DNA from 3 places in the Beutenbergia cavernae DSM 12333 genome. Region 2 is predicted to be linked to each of the others. Evidence: predicted binding sites of a transcription regulator. Region 2 holds the regulator's gene; each other region holds the start of a gene.
The links. Region 2 encodes HrcA, which represses chaperone genes, less so after heat shock. Its sites were predicted from a motif close to TTNGCACTCGNNNNNNNCGAGTGCNAA; they were not measured.
Positions count from the first base shown of each region.

Region 1: BCAV_RS04535 (FmdB family zinc ribbon protein) is a predicted target of HrcA. The motif match lies at 1,823-1,849, and genes of this name have one in related genera.
Region 3: groL (chaperonin GroEL) is a predicted target of HrcA. The motif match lies at 1,799-1,825, and genes of this name have one in related genera.

Region 1 is NC_012669.1:1,006,927-1,010,199, forward strand. It holds gene BCAV_RS04520 (hypothetical protein) at 1-52, shown strand, start outside; gene mscL (large conductance mechanosensitive channel protein MscL) at 80-649, opposite strand; gene BCAV_RS04530 (SAF domain-containing protein) at 671-1,351, opposite strand; gene BCAV_RS04535 (FmdB family zinc ribbon protein) at 1,450-1,785, opposite strand; gene BCAV_RS04540 (penicillin acylase family protein) at 1,935-3,273, shown strand, end outside.
Region 2 is NC_012669.1:1,998,430-2,001,702, reverse strand. It holds gene dnaJ (molecular chaperone DnaJ) at 1-1,039, opposite strand, end outside; gene hrcA (heat-inducible transcriptional repressor HrcA) at 1,061-2,116, opposite strand; gene BCAV_RS08800 (DUF3097 family protein) at 2,399-3,217, shown strand.
Region 3 is NC_012669.1:915,156-918,428, reverse strand. It holds gene groL (chaperonin GroEL) at 54-1,682, opposite strand; gene BCAV_RS04115 (hypothetical protein) at 1,943-2,416, shown strand; gene BCAV_RS04110 (hypothetical protein) at 2,413-3,273, shown strand, end outside.

The DNA of each region.
Region 1 (3,273 bases), 990 kb from region 2:
CGCGGACGACGACGACCGGTTGCGCCGCGAGCGCCCACCGCACTGGGGCTGACGCCGGGCAGCGCCTGCGGCGCGCAGGTCAGACCGAGCCGGGCCCGCTGGGCGGCTGCGGCGGGTACGACGGTGCGGACGGTGCTGCGCCGCCGCCACCGGCCGGACCGCCGGCCGGAGCCTGGCGCGCGAGCAGGTCGCGGATCTCGGTGAGCAGCTGGATGTCCTCCGCGGGGATCGCCGGCTCCGGTTCCTGCCCGGTAGCCCGGCGGCGCGCCAGGGCGTTGAGCGGCGCGACGACGAGGAAGTAGATCGCTGCCGCGACGAGCACGAAGTTGACGAGAGCGGTCAGCACCATGCCGACCTTCATCTCGGACGGCGGGATGCCCGCGGCGGGATCACCCTCGTTGAGCGTCCACACCCAGATGTTGTCGAGGTTGGGCTGGCCGAAGATGCCGCCGATGAGCGGGTTGAGGACACCCTCGACCACCGCCGTGATGACGGCGGTGAACGCCGCGCCGATGACGATCCCGACCGCCAGCTCGACGGCATTCCCGCGGGCGATGAACTCCTTGAAGCCGCTGAGCATGCCGCCGGCCTTCGCGGCGGCGGCCCTTCGTTGCGCCGCGGCTCCTGCGGCCGGTCCTTGCTGCGACATGCGTGTCTCCTCGGGTCGGCGTCAGGGCGAGGGCACGAGGACCACCGTGAGCGTGCCGCGGGCGCTCGCCTCGACGACGAGCGTAGCCACGTCGGGGCGAACCGCGACCAGGAGCAGAGGTGCGTCGGGGGCCGACGACGTGAGTCCGCCGATGCCGCCGCCCGCCTCGCCATCCACTCGCGCGAGCACGACGGCGTCCGTCGCCAGGACGTGGGCTCCCGCCTCCTGGTCGCCGGCGGCGACCAGGTCGACGGTCGCGCCCGGCTCGAGCACCGACGTCAGGAGGGGGTCGGCGAACCGCACGGGCACCACCGTCGTGCCTCGCGGCGCGCCGTCGGCGAGTCCGGGACCGAGCACCATGCCCGGCCCGAGCGGGTATCCGGCCGGGAGGGCGTGCGCCAGCTGCCGACCGACGACGTCGTCGGCCGCGTCCAGCGCGTCGGGCGGGACGGCGTCGGCGGGCAGCGCCACGACCCGGACGTCGGCCGGGACGATCTCCTGTGCGGCGGCGATGTCGTGCGCGGCGACCAGGACGTCGACGCTCGGGGGATCGGGTGGTCGCAGCGTCGCGAGCGCCATCGTCGCAGCCACGGCGAGGGCGAGCGCCGCCACGACGTGCCGAGCGCGCCAGAGCGCGACGCGCACATGCCGTGACGTCCGGGACGGCGCCCGGGGAGGACTGTCGCTGGGGAGGCGTGCCATCCCACGGACGCTAGGTCCGGCGCCCGCGACCACGGGCCCGCCCCTGGGGACGCACGGGCCGAGGCGGCCCCGGTCTCACACCGGGGACAACCGGCGGCTCAGGATGCCGCGGCGGCCGCGGGCTTCGTCGCCGTGGTGGTCGAGGACGTGCCGGACGAGGTGCTCGAGCTCGACGTGGAGTCGGACCCGGACGACGTGGACGGCGTCGACGCGCTCTCCGTGCCGCCGCCGGACGCCGTCGCCGCGCCCGCCGTGCCGCCCCGGGCGTCGTTCCGGTAGAACCCGGAGCCCTTGAAGACGACGCCGACGGCGGAGAACACCTTGCGGAGCGAGCCGCCGCACTCGGGGCACTCGGTCAGGGCGTCGTCGGAGAACGACTGGTGCACGTCGAACGCGTGCTGGCACGCGGTGCACCGGTAGGCGTAGGTCGGCACGGATCCTCCTCGGCGACGGATGCGGATGACGCCGCCGCTAGCACTTGTCACTACCGAGTGCCAACTCTACTGCCCTTCTCGTCGGCCCCGATCCTGCCCGCTGGCGCCGCCTCCGGAGTCCTCGCTCGGGGACGGATACGCTCGAGCCCGTGTCAGCCTCGCTCGTCCGCCGCGTCGTCACCGCCGTGGCCGTCGTCCTCGTCGTGGTGCTCGCGGCGTCGACCGTCACAGCCGCGATCGTCATCCGCCGGCCCCTGCCGACCACGTCCGGCGAGACCCGGATCCCGGGTCTCGGCAACGACGTCGACGTGGTCCGCGACGATCTCGGCATCCCGCAGATCTACGCCGACGACCCGCACGACCTGTTCTTCGCGCAGGGCTATGTCCACGCGCAGGACCGCTTCTTCGAGATGGACTATCGGCGCCACGTCACCTCCGGCCGGGTCGCGGAGCTGGTGGGCGACCAGGAGGCGGCGATCCAGGCCGACTCCGTGATCCGCACGTTCGGGTGGCGGCGGGTCGCCGAGCAGGAGTGGGACCTGCTGAGTCAGCAGACCCGCGACCACCTCACGGCGTACGCCGACGGCGTGAACGCCTATCTCGACCGGCGGACGCCCAGCGCCGCGGCCATCGAGTACACGGTGCTCGGCACGCAGGTCAGCGTCGAGGCGATCGAGCCCTGGGACCCCATCGACTCCGTCGCGTGGCTCAAGGCGATGGCCTGGGACCTGCGGGGGAACTACGACGACGAGCTGCTGCGCGCGGCCGCGTACGGCAGCACCCAGGACACCTCGCTCGTCGGCGACCTCTTCCCGCCGTACCCCGCCGAGACGAACCCGCCCATCATCACGGACGGGACGCCGTCGTCGCCGCCCCCCGACCCCGGCACGCCCGACGTCGACGACGCCTCGCTGCCGGCGGGCAGCGAGGACGCGCTCGCGGGGGTCGTCGAGGCGCTCGGGGCAGTCCCGCACCTGCTCGGCGAGGGCGACGGCATCGGCTCGAACTCGTGGGTCGTCGGCGGCGAGCACACCGCCTCGGGGGATCCCCTCCTCGCGAACGACCCCCACCTCGGGATCACGGCGCCGGGCCTGTGGTACCAGGCCGGCCTCCACTGCCGCGACGTCGGCGACGAGTGCCCGTTCGACGTCGCCGGGTACACGTTCGCGGGGTTCCCGGGCGTGATCATCGGGCACAACGACGCACTGGCCTGGGGCCTCACGAACCTCGGCGCCGACGTCACCGACTTCTACCTCGAACGACTCTTCACCGACGGGACGTACCTGCGGGACGGTGAGCGCGTCCCCGTGGTCGAACGCACCGAGACCATCGAGGTCAACGGGGCCGACCCGATCCAGCTGACGGTGCGGTCGACGGAGCACGGGCCGCTCGTCGACGAAGTGCTGCCCGATCTCGAGCTCGCCACCGAGGCGCCGCTGCCGGAGGGGTCGCCGCGGCCGGCCCGGGAGGGGTACGGCGTCGCGCTCG
Region 2 (3,273 bases):
GTGCGGCGAGCTCGCGCAGGAGCTGCTCCTGGCGCTCGTCGAGCTGGGTCGGCACCTCGACGTCGACGTGCACGTGGAGGTCGCCGCGCCCGCCGCCGTGCAGCCGCCCGACGCCGAGACCGCGCAGCGTCACGACCTGCTCGGGCTGCGTCCCCGGGCGGATGTCGACCTGCTGGGCGCCGTCGAGCGTCTCGAGCTCGAGCACCGTGCCGAGCGCCGCCGCCGTGACCGGCAGCGCCATGGTGCAGTGCAGGTCGTCGCCGCGCCGGGTGAACACCGGGTGCGCCCGCTCCCGGATCTCGACGTACAGGTCGCCCGCGGGCCCTCCGCCGGGGCCGACCTCGCCCTGGCCGGTGAGCTTGATCCGGGTCCCGGACTCGACGCCCGCGGGCACGTCGAGGCCGATGGTGCGCCGGGTCCGCACCCGGCCCTCCCCGGCGCACTCGGGGCACGGGTCCGGGATCGTCGAGCCGAAGCCGCCGCACGCGTCGCACCGCTGCGTCGTCATGACCTGGCCGAGGAACGAGCGCGCGACCCGCTGCACGGAGCCGCGCCCGCCGCACACGTCGCACGTGCGCGGGCCGGTGCCCGGGCGGGAGCACGTGCCGTGGCACGTGCCGCACATGACGGCCGTCTCGACCTGGAGGTCACGGTGCGTGCCGAACGTGGCGTCGGCGAGGTCGACGTCGATCCGCACGAGCGCGTCCTGGCCACGGCGTGCCCGCGGCACCGGCCCGCGGGCGGCCGGACCGCCGGACGCCGCGCTGAAGAACGTCTCGAAGATGTCCGAGAACGCGAACCCGGCACCGGCGTCGCCGCCCATCCCGTTCATCCCGGGCATCCCGCCCATGTCGTAGGCTCGACGCTTCTCCGGGTTGGACAGGACCTCGTGCGCGGCCGTGATGTCCTTGAACCGCTCGGCCTCGACCGGCCCGGCGACGTCCGGGTGGTGCGTCCGCGCGAGCTTGCGGTACGCCCTCTTGATCTCCTCGGTCGTCGCGTCACGGCTGACGCCCAGGACCTCGTAGTAATCCGTCACGTGTGGCTTCCTGCTCGAAGATCAGCCGCCGAGGGCCCTGGAGAGATAGCGGGCGACGGCACGCACCGACGCCATGGTCGTGGGGTAGTCCATCCGGGTCGGACCGAGAACTCCGAGGTAGGCGACGGCGTCGTCCGCCGCGACCCCACCGTAACCCGACGCGACGATCGACGTCTCCGCCAGACCCGCGTGCCGGTTCTCGTGGCCGATCCGCACGCTGATGCCGTCGCCGCGCTCGGAGCGCACCTCCTCGGCGTCGAGCGCCATCTCGGACAGCAGGCGCAGCAGTACCACCTGCTCCTCGAGCGCCTCGAGCACGGGGCTGATGGTGCGCGGGAAGTCCGTGTCGGAACGCGCCAGGTTGGCCGTGCCGGCCATGACGATGCGTTCCTCCGTCTCCTCCGCGAGCGCCTCGGCGATCACGGCGTTGACGGCGTCGACGAACGGGCGGTCGGCCGGGGCGAAGTAGGTGGGCAGCATCTCGAGCTCGACGCCGAGACGCGGCATGCGCCGCCCGGCACCCACCGCGTTCAGCCGGGCTCGCAGCTCCGCGACGACAGCCTCGTCGGGCGCGGCGTCGGCCGCCAGCTCGATCGTGCGCTGCTCCACCCGCCCGGTGTCCATGATCATGACGACGAGCAGACGACCCGGGGCCATCGGGACGAGCTCGATGTGCCGCAGCGTCGTGCGGCGCAACGAGGGGTACTGGACGACGGCGACCTGGTGCGTGATCTGCGCGAGGAGCCGCACCGTGCGGTCGACGACGTCGTCCAGGTCGACGGCCTCGTCGAGCAGGTGCTCGATCGCGCGGCGCTCCGCCGGCGTGAGCGGCTTGAGCGTGGAGAGCCGGTCGACGAAGAGCCGGTACCCCTTGTCGGTCGGCACGCGTCCGGCCGACGTGTGCGGCTGCGCGATGTAGCCGCTCTCCTCGAGCGCCGCCATGTCGTTCCGGATGGTCGCCGGGGAGACGCCGAGCGCGTGCCGTTCGACGAGCGCACGGGACCCGACGGGCTCCCGGGTGCTCACGTAGTCGCGCACGATCGCGCGCAGGACCTCGAGGCGTCGTTCGTCGCTCATGGTCCTCCCTCGATCGCGTGCCAGCACTCACCCGGGCCGAGTGCCAATTCTACGCTGCTGCCAGCGCGCGCCTCCGGCGTCCCGGCGCCGCCATCCTCGCGGCCGCACCGGCCGGGCGGGCGCACCGACGGGCGACACGCCGTCGGCCCCGGCGATTCCGGCCGTCCCCCGGTGGGTCGCGCGTCACGACGCCGACCGGTGCGGCATCCTCGCCGGGTGCCTTCCGACCGCCGTGGGTTCCCCGACCCTTACGGGCCAGATGCTCTGAGCGCCGATCCGCGAGTGCGGACCGGCACCCGCCGCGTGACGCGCGACGAGCCGGCGGTCGCCGGCCTCGTCGTCGAGGACGTCGAGACGGGCTGGGTCGGCGCCGTCGTGCGCGTCGAGAAGAGCGCGGGCGGGGTCACCGTCGCTCTCGAGGACCGGCGCGGAACCACCAGGACCTTCCCGCTCGGGCCGGGCTTCTGGGTCGACGGCGAACCGGTGCGGCTCGTGATGCCGCGCGGCGAGCGCCCCCGCGCCGCGGTCCGCACCGCGAGCGGCTCGCGCGCCGTGGCCGGCGCACGCGCCCGGGTGGCGCGGGCCTCGCGCCTGTGGGTCGAGGGACGCCACGACGCCGAGCTCGTGGAGCACGTGTGGGGCGAGGACCTGCGGATCGAGGGGGTCGTCGTCGAGCTGCTCGACGGCGTCGACAACCTCGCCGACGCGCTCACGGAGTTCGCGCCGGGTCCCGGGCGCCGCGCGGGCGTCCTGGTCGACCACCTCGTGCCCGGGAGCAAGGAGCAGCGCCTCACCGCCGAGGCTCTGCGCCGGCTCGGTCCTGCGGCCGACGCGGTGCTCGTGCTCGGGCACCCCTACGTCGACGTCTGGCAGGCCGTCCGGCCGGAACGCGTCGGTCTGCGCGTATGGCCCGACGTCCCCCGGTCGGAGGACATCAAGACCGGCACGCTGCGCGCGCTCGGCTGGCCGCACGCGGACCAGGCGGACGTCGCCGCGGGCTGGAAGCGGATCCTGCGCAACGTGCGCGACTACCGCGACCTCGACCCCGCGCTGCTGGGCCGGGTCGAGGAGCTCGTCGACTTCGTCACCGGCGAGGGCTGACGCCGGCGTCGTCAGCCTCTGGCGCTTCCCCGCCCAGCACGAGCGACGGGCCGGGG
Region 3 (3,273 bases), 1.1 Mb from region 2:
TGGTGCTCTGCCCGGCCGAGGCCGGAGGCGGAGCGGTGTGGGTCAGATGTGGCTCAGAAGCCCATGCCGCCCATGTCGCCGTCGCCACCGCCGGCGGGCGCGGACGCCTTCTCCGGCTTGTCGGCCACGATGGCCTCGGTGGTGAGGAACAGACCGGCGATCGAGGCGGCGTTCTGCAGCGCGGAACGCGTCACCTTGACCGGGTCGTTGATGCCGGCAGCGAGGAGGTCCTCGTAGTCGCCGGTCGCGGCGTTGAGGCCGTGACCCGCGGGCAGCGAGCGCACCTTCTCCGCCACGACGCCGCCCTCGAGGCCGGCGTTGATGGCGATCTGCTTGAGCGGGGCGTCGATGGCGACCTTGACGATGTTGCCACCGGTGGACTCGTCGCCGACCAGCTCGAGCGTCTCGAACGCGACCTTGCCGGCCTGGATGAGCGCGACGCCGCCTCCGGCGACGATGCCCTCCTCCACGGCCGCCTTGGCGTTGCGCACGGCGTCCTCGATGCGGTGCTTGCGCTCCTTGAGCTCGACCTCCGTCGCCGCGCCGGCCTTGATGACGGCGACGCCGCCGGCCAGCTTCGCGAGGCGCTCCTGGAGCTTCTCGCGGTCGTAGTCGGAGTCCGAGTTCTCGATCTCGGCGCGGATCTGCGCGACGCGACCGGCGAGCTGGTCCGGGTCACCGGCACCCTCGACGATCGTGGTCTCGTCCTTGGTCACGACGATCTTGCGCGCCTGACCGAGGGCGTCGAGGTCGGCGTTCTCGAGCGAGAGGCCGACGGTCTCGGAGATGACCTGGCCGCCCGTGAGGATCGCCATGTCCTGCAGCATCGCCTTGCGGCGGTCGCCGAAGCCGGGAGCCTTGACGGCGACCGACTTGAACGTGCCCTTGAGCTTGTTCACGACGAGCGTGGCAAGAGCCTCGCCCTCGATGTCCTCGGCGATGATGACGAGCGACTTGCCGCCCTGGATGACCTTCTCCAGGAGGGGCAGGAGGTCCTTGACGCTCGAGATCTTCGACTCGACGAGCAGGATGTACGCGTCCTCGAGGACGGCCTCCTGGCGCTCCTGGTCCGTCACGAAGTACGCGGACAGGTAGCCCTTGTCGAAGCGCATGCCCTCGGTGAGCTCGAGCTCGAGGCCGAGCGCGTTGGACTCCTCGACGGTGATGACGCCTTCCTTGCCCACCTTGTCGAGGGCCTCGGCGATGAGCTCGCCGATCGCGGGGTCGCCGGCGGAGATGCCCGCGGTCGCGGCGATCTCCTCCTTGGTCTCGACCTCCTTGGCCTGCTCGAGCAGCGCGGCGGTGACAGCCTCGACCGCCTTGTCGATGCCCTTCTTGAGGGCGATCGGGTTGGCGCCGGCCGCCACGTTGCGCAGACCCTCGCGCACGAGCGCCTGGGCGAGCACGGTGGCGGTCGTGGTGCCGTCGCCGGCGACGTCGTCAGTCTTCTTGGCGACCTCCTTGACGAGCTCCGCGCCGATCTTCTCGAACGGCTCCTCGAGCTCGATCTCCTTCGCGATGGACACGCCATCGTTGGTGATCGTGGGGGCGCCCCACTTCTTCTCGAGCACGACGTTGCGGCCCTTGGGGCCGAGGGTGACCTTGACGGCGTCGGCGAGGTGGTTGAGCCCTCGCTCCATGCCGCGGCGGGCCTCCTCTTCGAAGGCAATGATCTTTGCCATGAGGTGTGGATCCTCCGCTGTTGCGGTGTGCGGCCGGTGCGACGCCCGCGACGGACGACGTCACTCAGGGCGGTCACGTCCCGCCCGTCGCAACGCCTCATCGGCATCGGCCAGGGTTGTCACTCTCGTGGTGAGAGTGCTAACCCATTATTGGCACTCTCCTCCTGCGAGTGCAAGGCGCGTCCTCAGCGGGCGCCGTCGCGTCGCGTCGTCTCGCAGATCCATCATCCTCGTGCCGGGGCCGCACTAGAGTGACCCTCATGTCCAGCGGGTCGGAGGCGACGACGCCTCGCGCGCTCCGGCCGGCAGGCATCGCCTGGCGGCTCGCCGTCACAGCCCTCGTGCTCGTGGTCCTCGTCGTCGGGCAGGTCCGCGACACCAACGACCTCTTCCCGTTCGGCTCGCTGTCGCAGTACGCGACGGCCCGGGACATGAACGGCACCGTGCGGTCGGTCTACCTCAGCGCCGAGTTCGCTGACGGCACCACCGACCAGATCGCGCTGAACCAGAACGTCGTCGGCGTCGGCCGCGCGGAGATCGAGGGGCAGCTCGACCGGATCATCTCCGACCCGTCGCTGCTGCAGGGCCTCGCCGACGCGCACGCGGCACTTCGGCCGAGCGACCCGCAGCCGACCCACCTCTACCTGCGTCGCTCGATCCGCCAGCTGGAGGACGGGCTCGTCGTCGGGGAGCCGGAGATCGAGACGCTGACCGAGTGGGAGGTCGAGCGGTGAGCGCGACGACGACGACGCCGTCCGGCGGCCTCCTGCGGAAGGTGGGTGGCGCCGTGACCGGCTGGTGGTTCACGCCGCTGCCGCTCGCACGCGTCGCCGTGTTCCGGGTGCTCGTCTACGCATTCGTCGTGTTCGACGTGCTGTTCGTCGCGAACGACGTCATCCCGCACGGCTACACACCGGACCTGTACCAGCCGACGCTGCTGGGCCGCGTCCTGCACCTGCCGCCGCTCGGCGTCGCGGGCGGGTGGGCTCTGCTCGTGGTGCTGGTCGCCGCGTGCGTGCTCGGCATCGTGGCCACCACCAGCACGCGGGTGAGCGGCCGGGTGCAGCTCGTGACCGGCTGGACCGTGGCCGTCGCGTTCTGGGTGTGGATGCTCAACTCGCAGGGTTTCGCGTACGTCAGCCACGACCACCTCGCGCTCATGGTGGCCGTCGCCGTGCTGCCGACGGTCGGCGTCGCGCGGCCGTTCGACGTCGACACCTCGCAGGCCGCCGGGTGGGCACTGCGCTGCACCCAGATCGCCGTCGTGCTCACGTACTTCGGCTCGGCGTTCAGCAAGTGGATCCGGTCCGGCTCCCCGCAGGCGTGGGCGAACGGCGCCGTGTTCGTGTGGGCGATCATGCGCCGCGGCTCCGACCTGGTGACGTGGACGCTGCAGTTCCCGTGGATCCTGCGCCTCGGGCAGTGGGGCCTGCTCGCGATCGAGTTCCTCTCCCCTGTCGTGCTGTTCCTGCGCGGGAAGTGGCTCTACCTGGCCGTCGCGACGTTCTGCGCGTTCCACCTCGCCACGTACCTCGCGCTCGGCATCCACTTCCTCCCGACGGTCATCTGCTGGGCGGCGTTCCTGCCGCTG